Regions from separate parts of the Serratia nevei genome, predicted to be linked through region 1. Evidence: predicted binding sites of a transcription regulator. Region 1 holds the regulator's gene; each other region holds the start of a gene.

Evidence for each region. Region 1 encodes LexA, which represses DNA repair genes until DNA is damaged. Its sites were predicted from a motif close to TNCTGTATGTACATACAGNA; they were not measured.
Region 2: a site for LexA is predicted at 3,579-3,598, ahead of V8N38_RS08365 (DNA translocase FtsK 4TM domain-containing protein). Genes of this name have one in related genera too.
Region 3: a site for LexA is predicted at 3,896-3,915, ahead of rmuC (DNA recombination protein RmuC). Genes of this name have one in related genera too.
Region 4: a site for LexA is predicted at 2,907-2,926, ahead of sulA (SOS-induced cell division inhibitor SulA). Genes of this name have one in related genera too.

What each region holds. Positions count from the first base shown of each region.
Region 1 is NZ_CP149940.1:4,848,947-4,856,232, reverse strand. Features, by position in the region: gene ubiA (4-hydroxybenzoate octaprenyltransferase) at 1-416, shown strand, start outside; gene plsB (glycerol-3-phosphate 1-O-acyltransferase PlsB) at 483-2,948, opposite strand; gene V8N38_RS23185 (diacylglycerol kinase) at 3,098-3,466, shown strand; gene lexA (transcriptional repressor LexA) at 3,569-4,177, shown strand; gene dinF (MATE family efflux transporter DinF) at 4,279-5,616, shown strand; gene V8N38_RS23170 (CsbD family protein) at 5,932-6,141, shown strand; gene zur (zinc uptake transcriptional repressor Zur) at 6,244-6,756, opposite strand.
Region 2 is NZ_CP149940.1:1,763,817-1,771,102, reverse strand. Features, by position in the region: gene V8N38_RS08365 (DNA translocase FtsK 4TM domain-containing protein) at 1-3,513, opposite strand, end outside; gene lrp (leucine-responsive transcriptional regulator Lrp) at 3,634-4,128, opposite strand; gene trxB (thioredoxin-disulfide reductase) at 4,783-5,754, shown strand; gene V8N38_RS08350 (LysR family transcriptional regulator) at 5,830-6,717, shown strand; gene gstA (glutathione transferase GstA) at 6,811-7,286, shown strand, end outside.
Region 3 is NZ_CP149940.1:209,833-217,118, reverse strand. Features, by position in the region: gene ubiB (ubiquinone biosynthesis regulatory protein kinase UbiB) at 1-829, opposite strand, end outside; gene ubiJ (ubiquinone biosynthesis protein UbiJ) at 826-1,434, opposite strand; gene ubiE (bifunctional demethylmenaquinone methyltransferase/2-methoxy-6-polyprenyl-1,4-benzoquinol methylase UbiE) at 1,448-2,203, opposite strand; gene rmuC (DNA recombination protein RmuC) at 2,282-3,829, opposite strand; gene V8N38_RS00975 (DedA family protein) at 3,970-4,500, opposite strand; gene V8N38_RS00970 (tyrosine-protein phosphatase) at 4,580-5,362, opposite strand; gene udp (uridine phosphorylase) at 5,493-6,254, opposite strand; gene V8N38_RS00960 (dienelactone hydrolase family protein) at 6,742-7,286, shown strand, end outside.
Region 4 is NZ_CP149940.1:1,840,676-1,847,961, reverse strand. Features, by position in the region: gene yccS (YccS family putative transporter) at 1-2,056, shown strand, start outside; gene V8N38_RS08660 (TfoX/Sxy family DNA transformation protein) at 2,061-2,717, opposite strand; gene sulA (SOS-induced cell division inhibitor SulA) at 2,947-3,453, shown strand; gene ompA (porin OmpA) at 3,811-4,893, shown strand; gene matP (macrodomain Ter protein MatP) at 4,995-5,453, opposite strand; gene V8N38_RS08640 (AAA family ATPase) at 5,664-7,286, shown strand, end outside.

The sequences.
Region 1 (7,286 bases):
GCATTCCGATGGGGTATGCGGCGGTCAGCGAATCGCTGCCGCTCAGCTGCTGGCTGCTGCTGCTGGCCAACATCTGCTGGACGGTGGCCTACGACACGCTGTATGCGATGGTCGATCGCGACGATGATTTGAAGATCGGCATCAAATCCACCGCTATCCTGTTCGGCCGTTATGACAAGCTGATCGTCGGGCTGCTGCAGTTCGCGACGCTGCTGCTGCTGGTGTGGGTCGGTTATCTGGCGCAGCTCGGCGGGGCGTTTTACTGGTCGCTGCTGCTGGCGGGCGCGCTGTTCATTCACCAGCAAAAACAGATCGCCGGCCGCGAGCGCGAAGCCTGCTTCAAGGCCTTCCTGCAGAACAACTATGTCGGGTTGGTGGTATTTATCGGCATCGCGCTGAGCTATCTGCCGGCGTAACGGTTCCCCAAAGCAAGAAAAAAGGCACCCCTCGGGGTGCCTTTTGTATTTCCGTACCGGACGAAATCACTCGTCCTGCTCTTCTTCCGCATCGGCCTGCGGCAGGACGTTGGTCTCTTCCGGCATGTTGACGCTTTCGATGGTCAGCTTGATTTCCGGCGTGATCAGATCGCTCAGCATGTTGTACACCTCAAGGGTGTGCTCGCGGATCGCATCGCCGCTGTCGTTGATATAGCCTTCTTCGCGCAGCGTCGCCACCAGGGTGGAGAACACCGCCTTGTCGAAGAACTCCGGCGCGTTGATGCCGTGCAGCACCGACAGACGCTGCGCCATGATGCGGCTCTCTTTCTCCAGCGCGCCGCGGTTGATGCTCGGGTTGGCGCTGAGGATCGACATGGTGATGGCGTAGCGTTGCAGGGTTTCGCGCACCCCGGCGGCCAGCAGCTGCAGCGGGCGAATGCGCGTCGGGTTCAGCACCAGCTCGTCGCCTTTGTCGCAGATCAGCTGTTGACGGATCAGCTCGTCGATCACCGGCTGCAGCACCTCCGGCAGCTGTTCCTTGTCGTTATGCAGGAACAGCTCGGCTTTCAGCATCGGGTAGATCATGCCGATTTGACGCAGCAGTTCGGCGCGCGATACCCGGCGATGATGCATCACGATGCTGGCGATCAGCGACGGCAGCACCAGCAGGTGGTGGATGTTGTTGCGGTAATAGGTCATCAGCACCGCCTGCTCGCGCGGCAGGATGATGATGTCGCCGATGTTGTCCTTCTCCACCTCGAACTTGTTCATGTTCAGCGCGTGATCCAGCAGCTCGTCCGGCGTTTGCGTCGGCACGGTGACGTCATGCGCGTAAGGCGCGTTGCGCATCAGCTGCAGGTAACACTCGAGCTGTTCGACCAGCTGTTCGCGGGTCAGCGAACGCTGGCGCGAAGCCAGCAGCGCGGTGGAACACAGGTTCATGGCGTTGGCCGCGGCGGCGTTGTTGATGCGCACCATGATCTGGCCGGCCAGATCGTTGACCGTCGGCGTCAGCCAGCTTGGGCGCTGAGCTTCGATCGGATCGATAGACTCGCGCCACTGCGGCACGTGCTGGTTGAGGTAAGCGGTCAACGGCAGCGGCTCGCCGAAGTTGACATAACCCTGGCCCAGATTGCGCAGCTTGCGCAGGCCGCGCAGCATCTGCGGCAGGCTCTCTTTTTCCTTGGTGGCGCCGCGCAGCTCTTTGGCGTAGGTGCCCACTTCCATCACGTGTTCGTAACCGATGTAAATCGGCACCAGCGTGATCGGACGGGTGCCGCCGCGCAGCATCGCCTGGATGGTCATCGACAGGGTGCCGGTCTTCGGCTCCAGCAGACGCCCGGTGCGGGAACGGCCACCTTCCACGAAGTATTCCACCGAGTAGCCGCGGGTGAACAGCTCGCCGAGGTATTCGCGGAACACCGTCGAGTACAGCTTGTTGCCCTTGAAGGTGCGGCGGATGAAGAACGCGCCCAAGCGGCGGAAGATCGGGCCGGCCGGCCAGAAGTTGAGGTTGATGCCGGCGGCGATGTGCGGCGGCACCAGGCCCTGGTGATACAGCACGTAGGACAGCAGCAGGTAGTCCATGTGGCTGCGGTGGCAGGGCACGTAGACGATCTCGTGGCCGTCCTGCGCCAGCTGGCGCACGCGCTCGGCGTTGGTGACGTTGATGCCCTGATACAGCCGGTTCCAGGTCCAGCTCAGCACGCGGTCGGACAGGCGCACGGTTTCGTAGGAGAAATCGGCGGCGATCTCTTCCATCAGCGCGATGGCGTTCTGCTGGGCCTTTTCGTGCGAGATCTTCTTGCTGCGCGCTTCGTCCTCGACCGCTTTTTCGATCGCTTTGGACGCCAACAGCTTGTTGAACAGATCCTGGCGGGCCGGCAGGCTCGGGCCTACCGCGGCCAGGCGCTGACGCGAGAAGTGCATGCGCGCCACGCGCGCCAGTTTCTGCGCGATGGTTTTATCCGTGCCGTGCTCGGTGGCCATGCGGCGCAGCGAAACGGTGTTGGAGAAACGCACGAAGCTGTCGCGGCCGAGCCACAGCACGGCGAAGAATTTCTGCACGCCGTTCAACAGACGCAGGTGCGGCGTGCCGTGGCCTTCGCGGCCCGGCGAGCGGCCGAACATCACCGAAACCGGCAGCATCTGAATGTCGAGATCCGGATTGCTGCGGTGCAGATCCAGATAGTCGTGGAACAGCTTTACCGACTCTTCTTTCGGGGTGTAGTAGCGGAACACGCGCGGGCCGTCGTGAATGAACACGTAGCTCGGCAGCACGGTGCCGTCGATCTCCAGCGAGTTGAGCGGATCGGGCAGATCCTGCGCCAGGCACTGGGTGCGCAGCGTCAGCAAATCCGCCTTGGAATTGTAAGGTAAAACATACAAAATCGGCCGTGAGGGATCCAACCCTAGCTCGGTAACCGGATCTGAAGGGATGACCTTACTTCTTACCAACAATTTAAGTGGTAAATTCAATATTTTATAATAAATTTTACGCCAACCTGACATAAACAACGTGAAGCCTCTTGTTAGCAATGCGCCGCAAGCATACCAGAAACCGGGTAGCAGATCTGTGGTGTTCGAAAACCGAGAGCCGTCAGCGCGGACTGTTCTAGACTCTTTTTATTATGACCGACCTCTGAGAAAGGCACGAAAACATGGCAAACCAAGCAACCGGACTGACCCGCATCATCAAGGCCGCCGGCTATTCTTATAAAGGGCTTTCCGCCGCCTGGCAGCACGAAGCGGCTTTCCGCCAGGAGCTGGTGCTCACCCTGCTGGCTATCATACTGGCTGTCTGGCTGGATGTGGGTGCGATAGCGCGCATTTTATTGATCGGATCGGTAGCGCTGGTGATGATCGTCGAGATCCTGAACAGCGCGATCGAGGCGGTGGTGGATCGCATCGGCAGCGAACATCACGAACTGTCCGGTCGGGCCAAGGACATGGGATCGGCGGCGGTGTCGCTGGCGATCGTGCTGGCGCTGTTCGTTTGGGGCACGGTCTTATGGCAGCATTTTGGCTGACGAAAGGCGCCTACTGACTGATTTTTATTTATTCTTCGGTTCCCAATCCGCGCTTACCTGTATATACTCACAGCAAGACTGTATAAACAAACAGGGGGCGGAATGAAAGCACTAACTACCAGACAGCAAGAGGTCTACGATCTGATTCGCGATCATATTTCGCAAACGGGCATGCCGCCAACGCGTGCCGAGATCGCGATGCGTCTGGGGTTCCGCTCGCCTAACGCCGCCGAAGAACACCTGAAGGCGCTGGCACGCAAAGGCGTGATCGAAATCGTCTCCGGTGCCTCGCGCGGTATCCGCCTGTTGATGGAAGAAGAAGAAGGGCTGCCGCTGATCGGCCGCGTCGCCGCCGGCGAGCCGCTGCTGGCGCAGCAGCACATCGAAGGGCACTACCAGGTGGATCCTTCCCTGTTTAAACCGAGCGCCGATTTCCTGCTGCGGGTGAACGGCATGTCGATGCGCGACATCGGCATTCTGGACGGCGATCTGCTGGCGGTGCATAAAACGCAAGACGTGCGCAACGGCCAGGTCGTGGTGGCGCGCATCGAAGACGAAGTGACGGTCAAGCGCCTGAAAAAACACGGCAACGTGGTCGAGCTGCTGCCGGAGAACAACGAATTCCAACCGATCGTGGTCGATCTGCGCCAGCAGAATTTCACTATCGAAGGGCTGGCGGTCGGCGTGATCCGCAACGGTGACTGGATTTAATCGTCGCACTCTCAGTGCCGCCTCTTGTATCAATCGCCCCTGTTCTGGGGCGTTTTTGTTTCTGACCTTGCCCTTCGCCACTGCTACGGGAACATCTCATCATGCGCTTGATTTCCGCCTTCACCAGCGACACCGATAAAGCCCTGTGGCGCCTGGCTCTGCCGATGATTTTCTCCAATATCACCGTACCGCTGCTCGGGCTGGTGGACACCGCGGTGATCGGCCACCTCGACAGCCCGATCTACCTGGGGGGCGTCGCGATCGGCGCGGTGGCGACCAGCTTCCTGTTCATGCTGCTGTTGTTCCTGCGCATGAGCACCACCGGCCTGGCGGCGCAGGCGCTGGGGGCACAGAACCCGCAGGCGCTGGCGCGCGCCTTTATGCAGCCGCTTCTGCTGGCGCTGCTGGCCGGGGTGGCGATCGTCCTGTTGCGCTATCCGCTGATCGAACTGGCGCTGCGGATCGTCGGTGGCAATGGCGAGGTGCTGGAACAGGCGCGGCGTTTTCTTGAGATCCGTTGGCTGAGCGCGCCGGCGGCGCTGGCTAATCTGGTGCTGCTGGGCTGGCTGCTCGGCGTGCAGTATGTGCGTGCGCCGGTGATCCTGCTGATTGTCGGCAACCTGCTGAACATCGTGCTGGATATCTGGCTGGTGATGGGCCTGGGCTGGAACGTGCGAGGGGCGGCGGCGGCAACCGCCATCGCCGAATACGCCACGCTGCTGCTCGGCCTGTGGCTGGCGTGGCGGGTGATGTGCCTGCGCGGTATCACCCTGCCGATGCTGCGCCAGGCCTGGCGTGGCGATCTGCGTCGGCTGCTGGCGCTTAACCGCGACATCATGTTGCGTTCATTGCTGCTGCAGCTGTGCTTTGCATCGCTGACCATCTTCGGTGCTCGCCTGGGAAGCGACGTGGTGGCGGTCAACGCGGTATTGATGAATCTGCTGACGTTCACCGCCTATGCGCTCGACGGCTTCGCTTATGCGGTGGAAGCCCATTCGGGCCACGCCTACGGTGCCCGGGACGACAGCCAGCTGCGCAAGGTGTGGCACGCGGCCTGCAGGCAGGCAGGGCTGGTCGCGCTGGCCTTCGCCCTGGCGTATGCCGTTACCGGCCAGCAGATCGTGGCGGCGTTGACCTCCTTGCCGGAGCTGCGTGCGTTGGCCGCCCACTATTTACCGTGGCAGGTCATCCTGCCGCTGGTCGGGGTGTGGTGCTATTTGCTGGACGGCATGTTTATCGGTGCCACGCGCGGTGCCGAGATGCGCAACAGCATGGCGGTGGCTGCGGCGGGATACGGTCTGGCGCTGTTCAGCGTGCCGCTGCTTGGCAACCACGGACTCTGGCTGGCGCTGGCGGTGTTTCTGGCGCTGCGCGGTCTGGCACTGGGCTGGATTTGGCACCGCCATCAGGTGCGCGGCAGCTGGTTTGCCGCACGCTAAACCGCACGCCTTGTTGGGTTAATTATTAATTTTTCTTATGTTTTTATTCATGTTTGCTTACATGTTTTCAGCCTGGTTTTGCCCGGCTTAGTTTGTTGTTTGTTGGCGTTTTTTATGTTTATTTCATTTCTTAATGGTTTTTTATTCTGTCATATGGCTTTTTTATTTCCATGTTTAACTATAATGAATCATGTGGCTGGCGAATGAAGGGGAGAGATATTCCTTAAGGTGAAGGGCATATCGGCCAGAAAAATTTCTGGTTAACCCCGGCCGGCGACAGGGATCACTGATTCACCACAGGTTAACGGAGAGACTATGAATAAAGATCAAGCCGACGGTAACTGGAAGCAGCTTAAAGGCAAAGTGAAGGAAAAATGGGGCAAGCTGACCGATGACGATCTGACGGTCATCGAAGGGAAACGCGAACAGCTGGTCGGCAAAATCCAGGAGCGCTACGGTTACCAGAAAGAGGCGGCCGAGAAAGAGGTGAAAGCCTGGGAAGATCACACCAAACACCGCTGGTAATTTGCAGGGCCGCCATTGAAGGCGGCTTGCCCAACTCAGGCCGGCGTCGCTCTCATCCTCTGGCGCCCCGGCCGCAGGTACAGGGAGGTACCTGACTTCGTCTTACTTCTTCTTGATGGCGATGCTGTGATCGTGTTCGGCGCAGTCATGCTTGCTGTCGCACGCCTCAACCTCCACGCAGCCGGCGCACAGGCCGTGCGCTTCCACCACGCTGTGCCGCAGCGCAAATCCGGCTTCCTGCGCCAGCTTCTGCAGCGTTTCCTCTACGCCTTCGGTAGTGCGTTCGGTCACCTGGCCGCAGCGGTCGCAGATAAACAGTGCGGACGTGTGCATCGGCTGTTCGAAGTGGTGGCACAGCACGTAGCTGTTGGCGGACTCCACTCTATGGATAAACCCTTGCTCCAGCAGAAAATCCAGCGCGCGATAGACCGTCGGCGGCTTGGCTTGCGGTTCGGCGACGCGCAGCAGATCGAGCAGGTCATAAGCGCTGATTGCACCGGGTTGCTGAGTCATCAGACGCAGCACTTCCAGCCGTTGCGGCGTCAATCGCACATTGCGTTGTTGGCAGAGGCGTTCCGCCTGCGCCAGCAGCTTTTCCTGGGTGGTTGAGTTCATCGCAAATATCCCGGTACGTAAAAAAGCCGATTTTACCATGATTACGGCGAATCGCCGAGAGTTGCCCCCTTTTCCCCTGAGGATTGCGCAGGGAAAGGCGCGCTGAGTGCGCTAAAAGAGAGATGCATCACAACTTTTTCCCTCCACCGGGCGGCAAATCAACGTTGCCGATTTTAGCGCTGGAGAGCCGCTGGCGAGAGCGGTATAACGCGCTTCACCCGCGTGACGAACAGGAGCCTTGTGTGATGACGGACCTGGAGTACGACAGCGCGATGAAGAACTGGTCTCTATGTGTGGCAAGATGTGGACAAAATTGGTGATAGAGGATTTTTCGCGCAGGGGTCTAGTAATAATTATTTAAACGTGCAGTGACAGATTTATTAATAATATTCTTATTGGGTGTATTGCTTATTGTGATCTTTTTTGTCTTTTTTTGAGAGGGGTTAATGTTGGCTGTGTTTATGGGGCGTGAGACTGAGGGATGTGCTAATAAAGATGATAGCCACTTAATTTAAGTGGCTATCAATCAT
Region 2 (7,286 bases), 2.3 Mb from region 1:
GATGGAGGCGCGGCGTTTATCCACCACGAAATCCACCGCCTGGTCAAACAACGGATCCAGCTCTTCGTCACCGTCCATACCGCCGCCGGCACCGCCCTCGCCGTCTTCGCCGCCGCTGAGAATGCCCTCTTTATATTGGGGCCGCTCGCGCGCTTTCCAATCCTTGACCACCGCGTGCACTTCCTGATCGCGCACGAATGCGCCATGTACGCGCACCGGAATTGAGGAGTTCGGCGCCAGATAGAGCATGTCACCCATACCCAGCAAGGACTCAGCCCCCCCCTGATCGAGGATGGTGCGGGAGTCGATTTTGCTCGACACGGTAAAAGCGATACGCGTCGGGATGTTGGCCTTGATAAGGCCCGTGATCACATCCACCGACGGACGCTGGGTCGCCAGCACCAGGTGGATACCCGCCGCACGCGCTTTCTGCGCCAGGCGAGCGATCAACTCTTCGACCTTCTTGCCGACCGTCATGATCAGATCGGCGAATTCGTCGACCATCACTACGATGTACGGCTCTTTCTCCAATACCGGCGGCGTGATGTCCATGCTGTCGGTCGGCTTCCAGAACGGATCCGGGATCGGGCGCCCCATCGCTTCGGCCTGATCGACTCGCTCGTTGTAGCCAGCCAGGTTACGCACGCCCAGGGCAGACATCAGCTTGTAGCGGCGTTCCATTTCACCCACGCACCAACGCAGCGCATTGGCGGCGTCTTTCATGTCGGTGACCACATCGGTCAACAGGTGCGGAATGCCTTCGTAAACCGACAGCTCCAGCATTTTCGGGTCGATCATGATAAAGCGCACTTCTTTCGGCGTGGCTTTATACAGGATGCTCAGGATCATGGCGTTGACCCCGACCGACTTACCGGAACCGGTGGTACCGGCGACCAGCAAGTGCGGCATTTTACCCAGATCGGCCACCACCGGCTCGCCGGAGATGTCCTTACCCAATACGATGGACAGCGGCGACGGGTTGTCACGGAAGGCCGGGCAATCCAGCACTTCGCGCAGGTACACCGTCTGCCGCTTGGCATTCGGCAGCTCCAGACCGACGTAAGGCTTGCCGGGGATCACTTCCACCACGCGCACCGCCGAAGTCGACAGCGAGCGCGCCAGATCGCGCGACAGGTTGGAAATACGCGCCGCTTTAACGCCCGGCGCCAGATCCAGCTCGAAGCGGGTGATGACCGGCCCCGGCAGGATGTCCACCACATCGGCTTTCACGCGGTAATCGGCCAGGCTGGCCTCCACCAGGCGCGCCTTCTGTTCCAGCGCGAAGGAGTCGACCGGCTCCACCTCTTTCGGCGCTTCGGTCAGCAGATCCAGCGTCGGCAGCGGCGTGGTCGGCTTCTGCAGCGGCTGATCGTTGCGCATCAGGAACGGGTGAATCAAGCTGTCCATCGCCGGATGTTGCTCGGCCTGAGTTTGCTGAGGCGGCTGCTGCACCGGTTGCTGCGGCTGCTGATATTGCGGCTGCGACGGCTGTTGATACTGCTGTTGCTGCGGCTGTTGGTACTGTTGAGGCTGCGAGTGCGGTTGCTGAGGTTGGGCAACCGGCGCGGCAGGCTCAAACTGGCCGAACGGCACGTCGTCCTCTTGCTCGCTTTGCTGTTCAATGCGCTCTTCAAGCTGCGGGGACAGCGTGAACATCGGCTCGCTCGGGCCATCGTCCACTAAATCCGCCATCGGCGAGAAGCTGAAAGCATTGCGGGTATCGACCGGGCTGGCAGCCGGCGCCTGCGGGGCCGGTTCTTGCTGGCCGTAGCGTGCCTGCTGCTGCTCGGCGAACGCCTGGCGCAGCGCGGCCTCTTGCAGCGCCTCTTCGTCGTTCTGTTGATAACCTTCGCCATAACGTTGGCTCTGCTGTTCGGCAAACGCCTTGCTCAGCTCAGCTTCCTGCAGGGCGCTTTCGTCATCTTGCTCCGGCGCATAGGTTTCACCGTAGCGTTGGCTTTGCTGCTCGGCAAACGCCTGACGCAGCGCCGCTTCCTGCAGCGCCTCTTCTTCCTGCGGGCTCACCGCCGTCGGCTGCTGAGGCTCCACCTCGGCCTGGCGCTGTTCCTGCTCGGCCGCACGCTGCGAAGGCAGCTTGATGCCGTAAGAAGCCAGCTCGCGGCGCGTCGGAATACGTACCGGATTCGGCCGAGGCAGCTCAGGGCCGATGCCCTGTTTAACCTGCGGATTGCCGTCGCTGGTGGCCGTGAAAGCCGGCATGAAGGTCGCCGCTGCGGCGCCCGCAGCGGCAGCGGCTGCCGTATCCAGCTGTGGCTTGGCGCCGGTGGCGCTGAAACCACCCGCTCCGCTGACGTCGGCACTGTCGCGCTGCGCGGCAGTAAAATCAAAGGGAGAACGCGCCGGCGGCTGCGGCGCAGCCGGCTCTTGCCAATTGCCCAGGCGCGGCTCATCGTCGTCCCGATAAGGGTCGACGGGACGCGTCGCCTTAGGCGCAGGCGTTTCTTCCGGGATTTCGAAGGAATACAGCGGCGGCGTGGCGTCTTGCGCCGGGGCGCTCACCGGGTGCTGATTAACCGAGGTCGGCGCGGCCGGCGCCACCGTTACCGACGGCGCCTGTGTGGCGATCGGTGCGGCAACGGGCTCGTGGATCTCTGCCGTCAACGCCGGTGCAGGCGAAGCCGCCGGCGCGATTGGCGCGACGTCGGCTTCAACCTCACCATCGTCGGCTCGCAGGCCGCTGAGCAACGGATCGGCGGCGTCTTCCGCTGCCTCTTTGGCGCTTTCGGTGACCGAAGGCGCGGAGAACAGCACGTCGTCATCGGCGGCCGCGGCTCCGGCGGCGGTTGCGGCAACCGCGGCTGCGGCGCCCTTCCCTGCCTGCTCAGGCTCGTCGTCAACGTAACGTTCGTCATCCTCGAAATAGCGCTCTTCGCGGCGCGAGCGGTTGGTCATCACCGTCGCGACGCCCAGCACAGCACCGCCGATCTTCTCGGCGATCACCAGCCAGGACCAGCCGGTAAACAGCGTCAGCCCCGCCGCCCACACGCACAGCAGCGCCAGCGTGGCGCCGATGCCGTTGAACCACGGCAACATGGCGTTGCTCAGCAGGCTGCCGATCACGCCACCGGAAGCGAAGTAATAGAGATCGTCAACGTTCAGCGCCGCCAACCCACAGGAGGTAAGCACTAACGCCAGGGTGCCGATCAGGCGCAGGGAGAGCGCGAAATAGTCGATGTAGTCTCTGTTGCCGCGCTGGCGATAGGCCGCCCAGCACAGGACCAGCATGATCGGCGGTATCGCGTAGGCGAGCACCCCGAAGGTGAAGAACAGCGTGTCGGCCAACCAGGCCCCAACACCGCCGCCCAAATTGTGAATCGGCTCATGCCATGCGGTCTGTGACCAGCTTGGGTCAGACGGGTTGAAGCTGACCAGCGCAGCCATGAGGTAAACGGCAAAAATCGCTACCACGATAAGCACAGCTTCCAGCAAACGCCGGCCACTGCTGAGTCTTTTCAGGGTAACTTCTTTATCTTCTGTATATTCCTGGCTCAAGAAAGGCTCTCCAGGTTCCTGTTAGCTGACATAGCAACAGCGCCGAGAAGCTTCCCCGGCGCCGAAACTGTATGAATAAACAGGAGTGTAACCAATTTAATCAGGTTTTGCACCTGCACCTTACCGTGTTTTGATAACCAGACGGTTACTCTGTTTCACTTCTTCCATCACTACGTAGGTACGGGTGTCGTTGACCCCCGGCAAACGCAGCAAGGTTTCACCCAACAGTTTGCGGTAAGCCGACATGTCCGGTACGCGGGTTTTCAACAGGTAGTCGAAATCGCCGGAAACCAGATGACACTCCTGAATTTCTTCAAGCTTCTGCACTGCCGAGTTGAATTGCTCAAACACATCCGGCGCGCCGCGGTTCAGCGTGATCTCCACGAAAACCAGCAGGGACGCATCCAGATAATGCGGGTTGAGCAATGCGGTATAGCCATGAATGAAACCCTGGCGCTCGAGACGGCGCACGCGTTCTAAACATGGTGTCGGGGATAACCCCACGCGCTTCGAAAGCTCGACGTTCGAAATACGCCCATCCTTCTGCAGCTCATTCAGGATGTTGCGGTCGATACGGTCAAGATCTTTACCCGGGCGTTTCTTGTTGTCTGCCATTATTATTGTCTCTCTTATTTTCTTCCGTGCACTTGCCACACCCTAGCCAACGTCAATGTGTAAGGGTTCGTTCCAAGCGAAGACCCGATGCCTGTCATATGCTTCTTCACTACCATCATTCCACGCCGCGCAGCCTGTCTGTCCAACCCCGCGCGACGCCGGTAACGACGTTTAGGTCGAGAAAAAATCTGCAAACGCTTGCGCGCCCTGCTCCGCACATCCACCGCGCATTGCCGCCTCGCGGCGCAAATACGTACGATTTGCTGGTGTTACGGGGATAATTTCTTCTTCCTATGATGTTTTCGCAAATGCGCAGCGGATTGTCAAAGTAAAAGAAGCAAAATCAGAACAACGTACCGTCACGAAAAGTCTGCATCCCATTTTTGGTTATGAATCGCTGGCAGATAAACCCCGGCAGGGAGCGGCTGAAGTCGCAGAAGGCGCCGTTTTTGCGCGGTTGGCGATTCGGCAGCCGAATGCGGCTTTGATAAGGTAAATTTCTGCGTTCAGCGTACGATTTGCCGACAGCGGGTGCATTAATAGGCGACAACTATCATACAAATCGTTAACAACGTCGCCCGGCGCTTTTTTTACTGCGCCATTTTCCCTACAATCGGTTCCATTGTCCGCCATTGTGGAATAAAGAGGTTATTCATGGGCACGGCTAAACATAGCAAATTACTGATTCTGGGCTCCGGCCCGGCCGGTTACACCGCCGCCGTTTACGCGGCGCGCGCCAACCTGAGCCCGGTGCTGATCACCGGTATGGAACAAGGCGGCCAGCTGACCACCACCACCGAAGTGGAAAACTGGCCGGGCGACGCCGAAGGCCTGACCGGCCCGGCGCTGATGGAGCGCATGCGCGAGCATGCGGAGAAGTTCCAGACTGAAATCGTCTTCGATCACATCAACAGCGTCGATCTGCAGCAGCGTCCGTTCCGCCTGTTCGGCGACAGCGGTGAATACAGCTGCGACGCGCTGATCATCGCAACCGGCGCCTCCGCCCGCTACCTTGGCCTGCCTTCCGAAGACGCGTTCAAGGGCAAAGGCGTTTCCGCCTGTGCGACCTGCGACGGTTTCTTCTACCGCAACCAGAAAGTCGCCGTGGTCGGCGGCGGCAACACCGCCGTTGAAGAAGCGCTGTACCTGTCCAATATCGCCGCCGAGGTTCACCTGATCCACCGCCGCGACAGCTTCCGTTCGGAGAAGATCCTGATCGACCGGCTGATGGAAAAAGTGAAAAGCGGCAATATCGTGCTGCACACCGACCATACGCTGGACGAAGTGCTGGGCGATGAAATGGGCGTGACCGGCGTGCGTATCCGCAGCACCAAAGCGGAAAACGAAACCCGCGAACTGGAACTGGCCGGCGTGTTCATCGCCATCGGCCACAGCCCGAACACCGGCATCTTCGGCGGCCAGCTGGAGCTGGAAAACGGCTACATCAAGGTGCAGTCCGGCATTCACGGCAATGCGACCCAAACCACCATCCCCGGCGTCTTCGCCGCAGGCGACGTGATGGATCACATTTACCGCCAGGCGATCACCTCCGCCGGCACCGGTTGCATGGCGGCGCTGGACGCAGAGCGTTACCTGGACGGCATCGCCGGCGCAGAAGTCTGCTAAGGCTTTCTCGCCACCAGCAAAAAGCGGCTCTCGAGCCGCTTTTTTTGTCTTCGCTCCTCAAGAGGATGCACGCCGATGCATAATCTTCTTCACTGGCGCCTGCTGGTTGCCGTCGCCGACAACGGCACCATCACTCAGGCTGCGGCGATCTGCGGTATGACGCAGTCTGCCGCCAGCCAGGCCATCGCTCAACTGGAGACAATGCTGAGCACCCGGCTTTTGGTGCGCCAACCGCACAATGTCGTCCTGACCCAAAGCGGCCAGCAGATCGTCGCCCATGCCCGCACGATGTTGGAAGCACTGCGGGCCATTCAGCAGTGTGCGCAACAAGCCGGCAACGCACACGCGGGCAAAATACGCCTGGCCAGTTTCCCGTCGGCATTCAGCAAGCTGTTGCCGCCGCTGCTGCGTAAATTTCGCCGTCTGTACCCCGACATTGAGCTGATTACGCTCGAGGGCACCGATCACGAAGTGGAGAGCTGGTTAACATCGGCGACGGCAGACATCGGCGTGGTGCTCAATCCGGCGCCGGAGCGGCAGTGCTTCCCTTTGGGAGAGGATGCCTGGCTGGCGGTCGTGCCCAGCGCGTATCCGCTGGCGCGAGCGCGGCGGCCGGTGGCGCTGGATGCCCTGTTCCGGCTGCCTTTTATCCTGGCGACCGGCGGGTGCGATCTCAATGCGCAAAGCTTGGCGCAGCAGTCGGGCCTGGCGCTGGCCGATATCCGCGCCACCGTCAGCGATTGGCAAACGGCATTGACGCTGGTCAGGGAAGGCACGGGCGTCGCGCTGATGCCCGCGTCCGTGATCCCGCCCGACGCGCTTGGGGTTTGCGCTCTGCCGCTCGTTGCGCCGATTTATCGCCGTTTCGGCCTCGCGTGCTCATCCGAGGCGGCGGCCCGGCTCCCCGTCCAAACCCTGCTGAGTTACCTGCGAGAACAGGAGCAAACTCTGGCCAGTCGCTGAGCTAATAGCGGCTTTCTGAAATTTCCATTTTCCCGCCGGTGCCCGCGTCGGCATGCTGTGGCAAGCGTTCTCATTGACCCACAAGGAAATAGCATGAAGCTGTATTTTGCTCCCGATGCCTGCTCGCTTGCCCCACATATCGTCCTGCGCGAATTAGCGCTCCCCTTCACCCTGATCAGGGTGAACAATCGCAGCAAGCGCTGCGCCGACGGTGAGGATTTCTATCGCATCAACCCCAAAGGTTACGTCGCCGCCCTGCAACTGGACGATGGCAATGTGATCACCGAAGGCTCCGCTATCGTTCAATACCTCGCCGACCTGCGCCCAGAGCGCCGGCTGGCGCCGCCACCGACGGCCTTTGAGCGGGTACGGCTGCAGGAATGGCTTAATTTCATCACCAGCGAGATCCATGCCGGCGCCGCCCCTTTATTCAATGACGCCCTGCCCGACGGCGCCAAGGCGTTGCTGCGCGACAAGTTGAGGCGGCGATTGGGTTATATCGCGCAAGCTTTGGCACCACAAACTTATCTGCTGGGAACGCATTTCAGCGTCGCAGACGCTTATCTGTT
Region 3 (7,286 bases), 710 kb from region 1:
GGGTAAAGAACACCTGAACGCCGCGTTCCGCCAACAGCTTCATGTTGGTGCCCTGCTGCTCCAGCGTGGCGATATCCGAGACTGGAATGCCGTAGATGCGCTCCATCACCAATACGCTTTCACGGCAGTAGTCAGAATAAACTTCCGGTACGTACAGCATCGGGCTGCCGTCGAAATTGCGGCGCAGCTGAATGGCGTTGGCCGCTTCGCGCAGCAGGTTCAATTCGTCCAGCAAGGTTTTCTCGTACTCACGCACCACTTCGCTCGGGCGCAGACGGCGGCCGTCCGGCAACAGCTTCGGCACCCAGCCGGCCAAACGGTACATCAGGCGCACGTCGGCCTTGATGATCGGCCCGATATCCGGCCGGATCACCTTCAGCACCACTTCCTGGCCGGTGGTTTTCAACCGCGCGGTATGCACCTGCGCGATCGAAGCAGAGGCCAACGGCTGCTGATCGAAATCGTCGAACCAGGTTTCCAGCGGGCCGCCCATCGCCAGTTCAATATGTTTACGCGCCAGCGCGCCGTCGAAAGGCGCGACCCGGTCCTGCAACAAAGTCAGCTGATCGGCAATCTGCGGCGGAAACAGATCGCGGCGGGTCGACATCATCTGGCCGAACTTGATCCAGACCGGCCCCAGTTCCTGCAGCGCCAGCCGCAGGCGTTCACCCAGCGGCTTGTCCTTGTGCCGATTCGGCATCCAGAACAGCAGCCGGCGGCCGAAGCGCAGCGGCAGCGTCAAACGCATTTTAGGGATCAGTTCGTCCAGCCCATAGCTGAGAAAAACGCGGACGATAAAATACAAACGGCGCAGTTCGCCTGGGGTCATCGCTTGCCCTCCAACTTGTCCATGCGGGCAGACAGCGCTTCCGCGCTGCGGGCGAGTGCATCAACTTCCTCGTTGAACCACACCACTTCCAGCGGCCCCGGTGCCAGACGCCACTCTTCCGTCAACGCCTCCGCCATGTCCTGCTGCCGGCGCATAAAGCCGGTTTTCAGCAGCGAGGCGCCTTTTCCCAGCGCCTGCGTAATGCCCTGGGCGGCGATATCGCCGATATAGGGCGCCAGCCACTCCGCCGGATCCCACTCCGCCAGATCGAGCAGGCCAACCAGCTGTTGCACCACCTGAATATCGCCTTCCACCGTCAATTCGCCGCTGCGCATCAGCACCGGCAACTGCTGGCGATCGCGCAGCTTCAGTAAGGCGGGAATGCGGCTGCGCACGGTGCAATCGGCGCTGTCCTCAGACTGCCCCAGCACGTCCACGCGCAGTTCGCTGAACACCAGCACCAGCGGTGAAGCCAGCTCTTCCAGTTCGATACGCAGCACCTTGCCCGCCAGGCGTTGGCGAGCGGCTTTCATGCTGCGATCGCGAAACAGCAGATTATTCAGCGAGGTTTCCAGCGCACCGGTCAGCAGAGGGGTAAACAGCATCGGCATCTCCCTCTCAGAACTTGAAGCCGCGATGCAGGGCGACAATCCCACCGGTCAGGTTGAAATAGGTGACGTTTTCAAAACCGGCGTTGCCCATCATGCCCTTCAGAGTTTCCTGATCGGGGTGCATGCGGATCGATTCCGCCAGGTAGCGGTAGCTGTCCGGATCCTTCACCACCAGCTCGCCGATCTTCGGCAATACGTGGAACGAGTAGGCATCGTAAGCTTTGCTCAGCGGCGCCAGCAGCGGCTTGGAGAATTCCAGCACCAGCAGGCGGCCGCCCGGCTTCAGTACGCGGAACATCGAGCGCAGCGCTTTGTCTTTGTCGGTGACGTTGCGCAGGCCAAAGGAGATGGTGATGCAATCGAAGTAATTGTCCGGGAAAGGCAGCGCTTCGGCGTTGGCCTGCACGTAATTGATGTTGCCGACGATGCCACGATCGCGCAGCTTCTCGCGTCCCATCTTCAGCATCGAATCGTTGATGTCCGCCAGCACCACCTGCCCCTGCTCGCCGACCATGCGGGAGAACTTGGCAGCCAGATCGCCGGTACCGCCGGCCAGATCCAGCACGCGCTGCCCACGGCGCACGCCGCTGCAGTCAATGGTGAAACGCTTCCAGATACGGTGGATGCCGAACGACATCAGGTCGTTCATCACGTCATACTTTGCCGCTACCGAATGAAAAACGTCCGCCACCATGGCCTGTTTTTCGTCTCTAGCGACGGTGCGAAAACCGAAATCGGTGGTTTCCTGCGGTTGATCTGCCATTGTCCTGCCTGCTATTCAGTCAATTTTGTGTGGATGAGTGTACCAGAAGCCTGGGGAATACCCCACCTCGCCACGGCCTCAGCCGTGCGAAACGAAGCCCGGTTCCCCGGCGGTATCGTCATCGTCTTTCGTCTGCGGCAGCGCGGCGACATCATCGTCGTTCGCCTCTTCCGCTTCATCGTGTTGCGCGCCGGCTTGCTGCGCCAGCAGCGGGTTGATCGGCCGTTTGACCTCAACCCCCAACGCGCGGAAACCTTCAATTTGGCCGATAAGGTTACCACGGCCTTCGCTCAGTTTGTTCATCGCCTGACGATAACTGCCCTGCGCTTTGTCCAGGCTCTGCCCCAGCGCGGACATATCGTCCACGAACAGCCGCATCTTGTCATACAGTTTCGCCGCGCGATCGGCGATGCGCTGGGCGTTCTGACTTTGATGCTCATAGCGCCACAGGTTGGTGATAGTGCGCAGCGCCACCAGCAACGTGGTCGGGCTGACCAGCATGATGTTGTGCTTGAGCGCTTCGCTGATCAGCTCCGGCTCGCGATCGATAGCCAGCAGGAAGGCAGGCTCGACCGGAATGAACATCAGCACATAATCCAGCGAGCGCAGCCCCGGCAGCTGCTGATAGTCCTTGCGGCCCAGCATGCGAATGTGGCCGCGCAGCGAGGCGATATGTTCGCTCAGCGCCGCTTCGCGCTCCACCTCGTCTTCACCGTTGAAATAGCGCTCGTAGGCGATCAGCGACATCTTGGCGTCGATCACCACGTCCTTGCCCTGCGGCAGGCGCACGATCACATCGGGCTGCATGCGGCTCTGGTGATCCACCCGCACGTTGACCTGCGTTTCATACTCGTGCCCTTCGCGCAGGCCGGAGGCCTCCAGCACCCGGCTCAGCACCACTTCGCCCCAGTTGCCCTGCGTTTTGTTGTCGCCTTTAAGCGCCTTGGTGAGGTTAATGGCCTCGCGCGCCATCTGTGCGTTCAACTGCTGCAGATTACGTATTTCGTGCGTCAGCGTGTGACGTTCCCGCGCCTCCTGACCAAAGCTGTCCTGCACCTGACGGCGGAAACCGTCCAGCTGTTCACGCAGCGGCAGCAGCAACCGATCCAAGCTTTGCTTATTTTGCTCTTCCACCTTGCGGCCGCTGTGTTCAAAAATGCGGTTGGCGAGGTTTTCAAACTGGGTGGTGAGGCGTTGTTCGCTGTTGATAAGCAGGCGCTGCTTCTCCTCCGCCGCCATGCGCGTCTCTTCCAGACGGATGGTGACTTCGCGCAGCTCGGCCTCCTGCGCGCTGTTAACCTCGCGCTGGGCGCGCAGCTCCTGGTTGAGCAATTCGCATTCGTTGCGCCAATGGTTGAGCTGTTGAAGCTTTTCATGCCCGGCCGCCAGCTGGCTGTGCAGGTTACGCAGCTCCAGCTCGCTCTGCCGCAGCAGCTGCTCATGGCGCTGCAGAGCCTCCTGCCGCGCCGCCGTTTCCTGCTGCGCCTGCTGCAACGCTTGCTCCAGCAACCGCAGCTCGGTTTCATGCTGCGCATTCGTCTGTTGCACCCGCAGACTGGCGATCAACCACCCCAACAGCATGCCGATCGTTACGCCGCCAATCCCATAAATCAGACTGGTATCCACCCTGCCTCCTGTTGCACCTTGCCGTTCCGGCGTTTCGCACGCCCATTGCCCGTCACGTTAAGGGGAGCCTGTATGGATGTCCAGCCTGATTTTGCCCGCCGTGCACAATATTGCGCGGCGCTGCGCAATTTAGCGAGAAATCAGCCCAGCCACTGGCTGAGCCACTTGATGCCGAATGCCCCCGGCGCCAGAATGCCGAACGCCCAGATCATCGCCGACGTGACGTTGGCTAACTGGAAATAACGCTGCGGCATGCCGCAAATGCCGCCCACCAGCGGCACCACGGCGCGCAGCGGGCCGAAAAAGCGGCCGATGAAGATGCCCAGCACGCCCCAGCGTTCAAAGAACGCGTGGCCGCGCGCCAGCAGCTGCGGATTGCGCGACAGCGGCCACATATGCGCCACCCGGTCCTGATAGTGATAGCCGACCCAGTAAGAGAGCCAGTCGCCGAAAAACGCCCCTACGGCGGCAGCGGCCCAAATCGGCCAAAAGGCGATGCCGCTTTCGCCGATCAGCGCGCCCAGCGCCAGCAGGATCACCGTGGCCGGCAGCAGCAGCGACAAAAACGCCAGTGACTCGCCGAACGCCAGGAAAAAGATGATGGGAATGGCCCAGCCTTCGTGCTGACGCACGACATCGCTGACCCAGTTGATAACGTCATTGAGGCTCAATGCGGGGCTCCTGATACGCGATAATTCGCCGCCTAGGATAGGCCGGGGCGAGTTAAACCCCGGCTAAACGCGCGGCGATTTACTCGAGGTAGAACGCCTGCAGCGCTTCGCGCTGGGCTGCGCCCAGGCCGTATTCCGCTTCCAGCCAGCGGTCGGTGGAACCGTATTGCTGACGGATGCAGCCCAACGCCGTCATCAGGAACTCCTCGCGCGCGCTGAGCACGTAGGCGAATTGCTCCAGCGCCGCCGCATTCAGCTTGATAGACAGCTGATCCAGCATCTGCTCGCGGAAAGTGGCCAGCGTGGTTTCGGTCAGCAGATAGTCTTCCAGCACCGTCGCTTCGTCGGCCCCCAGCGCGAACAGCACCAGTGCCGAACCGACCCCGGTGCGATCCTTGCCGACCGCGCAGTGCTGCACGATGGCGCCGCCGCCAGGATTGCTCAACAGCTGCGCCAGCCGCTGATAGGCCGCATTGCCGAACGGCAGGCGGCGATACAGCTCCAGCATGAACGCCCGGGCGTCGAAAGCGGCCAACGTTTCGTTGGTGAGCTTCTCCAGGTTGGCGTTGACTTCGCTGCTCAGCGGGTTAGCCGGCACGTGGTGATAGTCGGCGCCACTCCACAGAATATCCGGCTTGGCCTGCACCTCGTCGGCATCGCGGTAGTCCAGCACCGAGCGCACCGGCACGCCGGCGAGAAAGGTGCAGTCGTTTTCCGTCAGCCGCTCGAGGGAACCGGAGCGGAACAGCAGGCCGCGCTTGATGCGGCGCCCGTCGGCCACGCCGTTGCCACCGAAGTCGCGGAAATTGATGCCGCCGTCGAGCGGCGCGAGCGAAGGATGAAGCAGGATCTGGGCGGTCATAAACGTCCTCGTTGTTTTTGTTATGACAACGCGCGGCAGCCATCGGCGCAGCGCTGAGGAGTATCACCGTAACAGATTCGCCGCGAATGGAAAAACGGGCCGCGTCGGCGGCCCGCTGGGGGAAAGGCGATTACAGCAGGCGGCGGGCGGCGTCCACCACGATCTGCACCGCTTTGCTTTCGGTGTTTTTCATGGTCTCGGCGTTCGGGATCTCTTGCTGGGTGCGGTTGACGATCACCCCGGCCACCATGCCGGCACGCAGGCCCTGGCTGGCGCACATGGTCAACAGCGTGGCGGATTCCATTTCATAGTTCATCACGCCCATCGCCTGCCACTCTTCCATCGAGCCTTTGAAGCGGCTGACTACGCGGCCGGAGTAAGTGTCGTAACGCTCCTGGCCCGGATAGAAGGTATCGGAGGAGGCGGTCACGCCGATGTGCGTGGTAGCGCCGCTGGCCTTGGCCGCTTCCACCAGCGCGGTGGTGCAGGCGAAGTCAGCGACTGCCGGGAACTCCATCGGCGCAAAGTGCAGGCTGGCGCCGTCGAGGCGTACCGCCGCCGTGGTGACCAGCACGTCACCGACGTTGATGTTCGCCTGAATGGCGCCGGTGGTGCCGATGCGCAGGAAGGTGCGAATGCCCAGCTGCGCCAGCTCTTCCACCGCAATAGAGGTAGACGGGCCGCCGATACCGGTAGAGCAGACGATCACCGCCTTGCCGTCCAGCTCCGCGCGCCAGGTAGTGAATTCACGATGGGAGGCCAGATGCACCGGATTTTCCATCAGCTTGGCAATCTTCTCTACGCGCTGCGGATCGCCCGGCACGATGGCAAGCTGGGCCCCTTGTAAATCGTTCTTGGTGAGGCCGAGATGAAAAACGTCAGACTGAGACATACGAGACTCCTCATGGATCATGTTTATTGGGAGGAACAAAAAAGCACTCTACTGAAAATCGCCGCTTAATTTCGTGACGATAGTCACTATGAAAAGAGAAACAAATTACATGCTACATATTTTTTGTGATTTTTATCACAAAAAAGCACTATAACGCCCCCAGAGCGCACCGCTATACCTCAGTCTAGCCGACAAATCTTGCCGCCCTCTGCCCGTCGGTTGCCGGCTGAAACTATTTAGCTGATCAATCCCAAATAACCCCATCTTATCGGTTGCTTAGGGACAAAAAAGCCCTCTAACGCACCTTATGGCACTTACGCGGGGCAAAACGCGTAATAACATGATAAAAAGCGCTTAAAAATGCCGCAAAGCCAGATAATTAGCCGTTTTTTATCAACTTGTCCGAAAGTGCGCCACGCAGCGCCAATAATGGATAATCTTTCCTATAGTTAATCTCAGCGCTTTTTTCTATTGCACGGAGACCGCAATGAAAACCGAACATGTGATGACATTAGAACTGGCTCAGGGGGGATTCGCCCCGGCCGCCGCGCCGTTGGCCGCCTCCGCGATTATCACCGACGAACAGGGCATTCACGCCGGGCAAACGACCATTCCTTCTCAGGGCGACGCGCTGCCGGCCTACGTCGCCAAACCCGCCGACCAGAGCGGCCCTTTCCCCATCGTGCTGGTGGTGCAGGAAATCTTCGGCGTCCATGAACATATTCAGGATCTGTGCCGCCGCCTGGCCAAGCAGGGCTATCTGGCGATCGCGCCCGAGCTCTATTTCCGCCAGGGCGACGCCAACGACTACACCGATATCGGCGAGCTGTTCCAGCAGTTGGTCACCAAGGTGCCGGATCGTCAGGTGCTGTCGGATCTGGATCACGCCGCGCACTGGGCTATCCGCCACGGCGGCGACGCCGGCAAGCTGGCGATCACCGGTTTTTGCTGGGGTGGCCGCATCACCTGGCTGTACGCGGCGCATAACCCGCAGTTGAAGGCGGCGGTCGCCTGGTACGGCAAACTGGTCGG
Region 4 (7,286 bases), 2.3 Mb from region 1:
GATCGGCACCACCGCCGTTCCCTGGTGGTTGGGCATTCCCAAGCTGACCATCCCGCTAACGCTGGGCGTCGTGGCGGCGGCCCTGACTGATTTGGATGACCGCCTGGCCGGCAGGTTACGCAACCTGCTGATCACGCTGGTGTGCTTCTTTGTCGCCTCTGCTTCAATCGAGCTGCTGTTCCCCTACCCCTGGTTGTTCGCCCTTGGCTTAACCACGTCGACCTGCGGTTTTATCCTGCTCGGTGCCTTGGGGCAACGTTACGCCACCATCGCCTTCGGCGCGCTGCTGATCGCGGTTTATACCATGCTCGGCACCGCCATGTACGATGCCTGGTATCAGCAGCCGCTGCTGTTGGTGATCGGCGCACTGTGGTACAACCTGCTGACGCTGGCGGGCCACCTGCTGTTCCCTATCCGGCCGCTGCAAGAGAACCTGGCACGCTGCTACGATCAGTTGGCCAACTATCTAGATGCCAAAGCCAATCTGTTCGATCCCGATGCCGAGCGCGACGCCGATCTGCCCTGGATGGATGTCGCGATGGCCAACAGCGCCCTGGTCGCGTTGCTTAACCAAACCAAAGCCTCGCTGCTGACGCGCCTGAAAGGCGATCGCGGCCAGCGTGGCACCCGCCGCACCTTGCACTACTATTTTGTCGCGCAGGATATCCACGAACGCGCCAGCTCTTCCCACGTTCAGTACCACGCACTCAGCCGGCAATTCCGCCACAGCGACATTTTGTTCCGCTTCCAGCGTTTGCTGAGCATGCAGGCGCGCGCCTGCCGCCAATTGGCGCAATCGATCCTGCTGCGGCAAAAGTACCAGCACAACCCGCGCTTTGAACCGGCTTTCAGCCGCATTCAGGAGGCATTGGCGCGCATCGCCGAAACCCAGGGCAATACCGAGCAGACCAAGGCGCTGGCGCATCTGTTGAAAAACCTGCATGCGATCGATGCGCAGCTGGCCAATATCGAATCAGAGCAGACGCTGGCCAGCGGGCAAGCGGAAGAGAACAGCCTGGCCGATGACCGCTTAACCGGCTGGAGCGATATCCGGCTGCGCATCAGCCGCCATTTGACGCCCCAGTCGGCCCTGTTTCGCCACGCGATCCGCATGTCGGTGGTGCTGTGCGTGGGTTACGCCTTCATTCAATTCACCGGTATGCAGCACGGTTACTGGATCCTGTTGACCAGCCTGTTCGTCTGCCAACCGAACTACAATGCCACCCGCCGACGCCTGGCATTGCGCATCATCGGCACCCTGGCCGGTATTCTTATCGGCCTGCCAATCCTCTATTTCGTGCCTTCACTGGAAGGACAGCTGGTGTTGATCGTCATCACCGGCGTTCTGTTCTTCGCTTTCCGCACCGTACAATATGCGCACGCGACGATGTTCATTACGCTGCTGGTGCTGTTGTGCTTTAACCTGTTGGGTGAAGGATTCGAAGTGGCAGCTCCGCGCGTTTACGATACCTTGCTGGGCTGCGCCATCGCCTGGGCGGCAGTCAGCTTTATTTGGCCGGACTGGAAGTTCCGCCAACTGCCGGCGGTGGTGGATAAAACGCTGAATGCCAACTGCCGTTATCTGGACGCCATTCTGGTGCAATACCACCAGGGTAAGGATAACGGCCTCGCCTACCGCATTGCGCGGCGAGATGCCCACAACAGCGATGCCGAGCTGGCTTCGGTCATCTCCAACATGTCCGCCGATCCCAAGGCCGACAAGGCGCTGCAGGAAGCCGCCTTCCGCCTGCTCTGCCTGAACCACACACTCCTGAGTTATATCTCGGCGTTGGGTGCGCACCGCGAGCGGCTGAATACCCCTGCCACGCTCGACCTGCTCAATGATGCCGTGTGTTACGTGGACGGCGCCCTGCATCAGGAAGAACAGAACAGCCAGCGCATTGCTCAGGCGCTGGAACAGCTGGCGGAGCGTATTCGCCAAGCCGTTCCGGAACCTGAAAGCAAAGAACAGCTGGTTTTGCAGCAGGTGGGGCTGGTGCTCGAACTTCTGCCGGAACTCACCGCGCTGCACACCCAAATCAATAAGACAGCCTAATCATTCAGGGCCCGCTCGACGGGCCCTGAATCACCGGCTCATGTCCATGGCGGCGCATCGCCATCATATGATCGAACCAGCGCACCAATTCGTTATGCAATTCAGCCGGTAATGCCGCCTGATGATAACCGGCTATCGCCCCGCCCAGCGACAACAGGACTCGCAATCCCAGATTGGTCTGTTGTTGCAGCAGGCTAAGATAGCTGCGTTTCGCGCCCTGCAACCGCAGGTCATAGGCGTTGCGGATACCCGCTCGCCACAACAGCCGCTCCATATTGACATCTATATTCGGCAGCGCCTTCAATCTGCCGTGGTCGCCGGCCTTGAGCCGCTGTTCCCGACGGGCCTCCCTGACAGCTTGCCAAGCCAGCCCCACCAATTCGTTACGTTCCCGCCACAGGGACTCGTCAACCCAGTAATAGCGCAAAGTGATGGGCACTCCGCGCTTGGAATAGACCATATTGACCATGCCCCGAGCGCGAAAGGCCGGTTCCATGCTCGCCGTAGCCCGCAAATACAGCTCGCCTTCCGCTATCACTGCAAACATCACCCCCTCAGCCAACAGCCCATAGCCGCCAAACTGTGACCGCGTGGTGATGGTGCCCAGCGCCGCGAAGCAACTTTTAGCCTGCGTGATTCTTCTCGTCGACATCCTTTTCATAGCATTCCTCCTTTTTAGGTTCCGGTCGTATTATTTCTCTCATCAATGAAAAAAGTAACGTGAACAACTAATTAGAAAAATACGCACTATCCGTCTGCATGCCAATCACAAAAAACACCGGTACAAAAAATGATCGCAATTATGCGAGCCGCTACGAAAATTTGGGTTGATCTTATCCGAAATCAGGGATACTGTATAAACATACAGTAACACGACGGGCGGGAACTTTATGCGTACTCAATCACTCTACCAACCTCATTTTAGCCATGGCTCTTTTACCGCGAACAGCGTTGCGAAGAACACAAATGTCGGCAAAGAGAATGGCTTGATCAGTGAACTTGTTTACAACGAGCGCCAGCCCGCAGTGGCTCAACTGCTGTTGCCCCTGCTCCAGCAACTGGGCAAGCAGTCTCGCTGGCTTCTGTGGCTGACGCCGCAGCAAAAGTTAAGCAAGCAATGGCTGCAGCAATCCGGCCTGCCGGTGGATAAAATGGTGCAGTTGAGCCAAATCAGCCCGGTGAATACGGTTGAGGCAATGGAAAAAGCGCTGCAAACGGGGAACTACAGCGTGGTTCTCGGCTGGTTGCCCGAGCTAACGGAGGAGGATCGTCTAAAATTAAGACGTGCGGCAGAATTGGGTAATGCCTACGGGTTTATCATGCGTCCTCAACGTGACATTGACCCGACTCACGGACACTGTTCCACCCTAAAAATTCACTCTTCTTTGTATCATTAAGTAAATTTAGGATTTTTCCCATCATTTTCGCACCCCGTAGAGGGAACCTTTGCGGGATAAGGCACAAAGCTAGTCCGGCTGCGGTTTGCCAAGCAAAAACGCCCGATGAATCGCCGTTTTTTTAGGCTAAGAATGTTAGCAAATATGTACGATTCCGCGTTTTTTTTTAGAGCCTTATCACATCACACTTGTAACTTTCGCGCCACGTTGTAGACTTTACATCGCCAAGGTTGCTCTATAACGTCAGAAAAACTGGCGAGTAACAAACGAGGGCTTAAACCTTGGCGAAGGAATTTAACCAAGGGCTTAAAACAGCTTTAAAGCTCATTGCCTATTTGGATGATAACGAGGCGCAAAATGAAAAAGACAGCTATCGCATTAGCAGTGGCACTGGCAGGTTTCGCTACCGTAGCGCAAGCCGCTCCAAAAGATAACACCTGGTACACCGGTGCTAAACTGGGCTGGTCCCAGTACCACGACACTGGTTTCTACGGTAACGGTTACCAGAACGGTATCGGCAACGGCCCAACCCACAAAGATCAGCTGGGTGCCGGCGCGTTCCTGGGCTACCAGGCAAACCAATACCTGGGCTTCGAACTGGGCTATGACTGGCTCGGCCGTATGCCTTACAAAGGCAGCGTGAACAACGGTGCTTTCAAAGCGCAGGGCGTTCAACTGGCTGCTAAACTGAGCTACCCAATTGCTGACGATCTGGATATCTACACTCGTCTGGGTGGTATGGTATGGCGTGCAGACTCCAAAGCTAACTACGGCCGCACTGGTCAGCGCCTGAGCGACCACGACACCGGCGTTTCTCCGCTGGCTGCTGTTGGTGTTGAATACGCACTGACCAAAAACTGGGCTACCCGCCTGGACTACCAGTTCGTAAGCAACATCGGTGACGCAGGTACCGTTGGCGCACGTCCAGACAACACCATGCTGAGCCTGGGCGTTTCTTACCGCTTCGGTCAGGATGACGTAGTTGCTCCAGTTGCTCCAGCCCCAGCTCCGGCTCCAGTTGTTGAAACCAAGCGTTTCACTCTGAAGTCTGACGTGCTGTTCAACTTCAACAAAGCAACTCTGAAGCCACAAGGTCAGCAGGCTCTGGATCAGCTGTACTCCCAGCTGAGCTCCATGGATCCTAAAGACGGTTCCGTAGTTGTTCTGGGTTACACCGACGCCGTTGGTTCTGCTCAGTACAACCAGAAACTGTCTGAAAAACGCGCACAAAGCGTTGTTGACTACCTGGTCTCCAAAGGCATCCCGTCAGACAAAATTTCTGCACGTGGCATGGGCAAAGCTGATCCAGTTACTGGCAACACCTGTGGCTACAAAGCTGGCCGCGCTACCAAAGCTCAGATCGACTGCCTGGCACCAGATCGTCGCGTAGAGATCGAAGTTAAAGGTATCAAAGACGTTGTAACTCAGCCTCAGGGCTAAGTTTACTCGCCTAATAAAAAACCCCGCATTGCGGGGTTTTTTTTCGTCCTGTTGTTATCAGAACATTCAAGACCCAGTGTAACTAAGGCGCTCTGCCCCGTTTACTTAGGTTCTTTACCGAGAATCGCCTTCAAATCTTCTTTCAACGACGACATCTGATTCGCATACTTCTCTTTGCGCTCAGCATCTTCGATAAGCTGCACAACCGTTTCCGACAGCGTGACGCCACGACGGCGCGCCAGGGCTGCCAAGCGTTGCCAAACCAAAAACTCCAGATCGATAGATTTTTTACGCGTATGCTGGTGTTCTGCGTTAAAATGACGTTTGCGGCGGGCGCGGATCGTTTGCTTCATCCGGTTATCCAGCTCCGGATTCATATGAGCGGCAATCCATGCAAGTACCTTTACCGGCTCATTTTCCAGCTTCAGCAGCTCGTTAACCGCCTCCTGAGCAGCGCTGTTTTCAATGTAGCGGGTAATAAGTTCCCCTTCCCGGTGCTTCTTCACCAGGTACTTCCATTTCCAACCGCTCTCCAGATTTTCCAGTTGCTGATATTTCATCTTGAGCTCTTCAGTGACCGCGTAACTTCAAATAAGCATAACAGCTTTGCGCCGAATTTCCCCGGCAATTAAGCCGTCTTTTAGACTGTTTTTTGCACAGTCATCGCGCGATGTCAAACTCCCTGACGCCAACTGGCACTCCACATGTATCAAGCCGCCGTTATTCTTGTATAATCGCCCTTTCCCTTTTTAACGATTGCATCTAACACTTTGACCAATAACCGACTTGAATGGCAATCTTTATTGCCGGACGTAACGCCTTATCAGGCGATATTTGATACCGCCGCTCAGTTGGCACCCGTGCCCTTTTCCGCCATTCAGCCTCGGCTGGAAAATGCCCTGACGCTATTTTGCCACCCTCAATCGCCACCGCGTTTCATGCTGTTGAAAGCGCAAGAAACGCGAGAATACCTAGAACTGATCGCACACGCCGTCAACCCGCTTCTGGCGAAGAATACGGCATGCCGCGGCAGCCACTATGCCATTCAGGATGGCAAGGTCAGCATAGAGCCGGCCAGCCGTGGCGATGAACCTTTCGCCGCCGGCGGTGCTTGTCTGTTCCAGGAGTGGATTGAACCGGAGCAGCTGTTTGGTTGCGTACGGATCCACAATGGCGACATTACCCTGCAACCGGGTCTGGTGCACCAGGCCAACGGCGGCGTCCTGATCCTGTCGGCTCGGGCGCTGCTGGCTCAGCCATTGCTATGGCTGCGGCTGAAGCAGATGATCGGCCAGCGCCAGTTCCATTGGGTTTCGCCAGACGAAACCCGCCCGCTGCCGGTAGCCATTCCACCGATGCCGCTGGACCTGCGGCTGATTGTGGTCGGCGACCGTCACGGCCTGGCCGATTTCCACGATATCGAGCCGGAACTGAGCGAACAAGCGGTCTACGGCGAATACGAAGACGATCTGCAGCTGACCGAAGTCGATGATATGGCGCAGTGGTGCGGCTACGTCAACGGCGTGATTGCCGATCGGCAGCTGCCGATGTTAGCGGCCGACGCCTGGCCGCCGCTGATCGTCCAGGCTGTGCGTTACACCGGCGATCAGGGCATCCTGCCACTCTCGCCGGTTTGGCTTGGCCAGCAGCTGTCCGAGGCCGCACTGTATGCCGAAGAGGAGCGCATTACCGCCAAAGCGTTTGAGGCAGCGTTGAATGCCCGCGAATGGCGCGAAAGCTATCTGGCCGAGCGTATGCAGGATGAGATTGAGCTGGGTCAGATCCTGATTGAGACCGAGGGTGAAGTGATCGGGCAGATTAACGGCCTGTCAGTCCTGGATTATCCCGGCCATCCGCGCAGCTTCGGCGAGCCCTCGCGCATCAGTTGCGTCGTGCATCTTGGCGACGGCGAGTTTACCGACGTCGAGCGCAAAGCCGAGCTGGGCGGCAACCTGCATGCTAAAGGCATGATGATCATGCAGGCGTTCCTTATCGCCGAACTGGATTTGGATCAGCAGTTGCCCTTCTCCGCTTCCATCGTCTTTGAACAATCTTACGGTGAAGTGGACGGCGACAGCGCCTCGCTCGCCGAGCTGTGCGCCTTGGTCAGCGCTCTGTCGCAGCAGCCAATCACACAGCAGATCGCCGTCACCGGCTCCGTCGACCAATTCGGCAACGTACAGCCGATAGGCGGCGTTAACGAAAAGGTCGAAGGTTTCTTCGAAGTTTGTTTACGCCGCGGCCTGACGGGCAAACAGGGCGTCGTATTGCCCGTGACCAACGTGCGCCACCTGTGCCTGCGTCAAGATGTCGTCGACGCGGTACGCGAGGGGCAATTCCATCTGTGGGCGGTAGAGAGCGCGGCGGAAGCCTTGCCTTTGCTTACAGGTTGC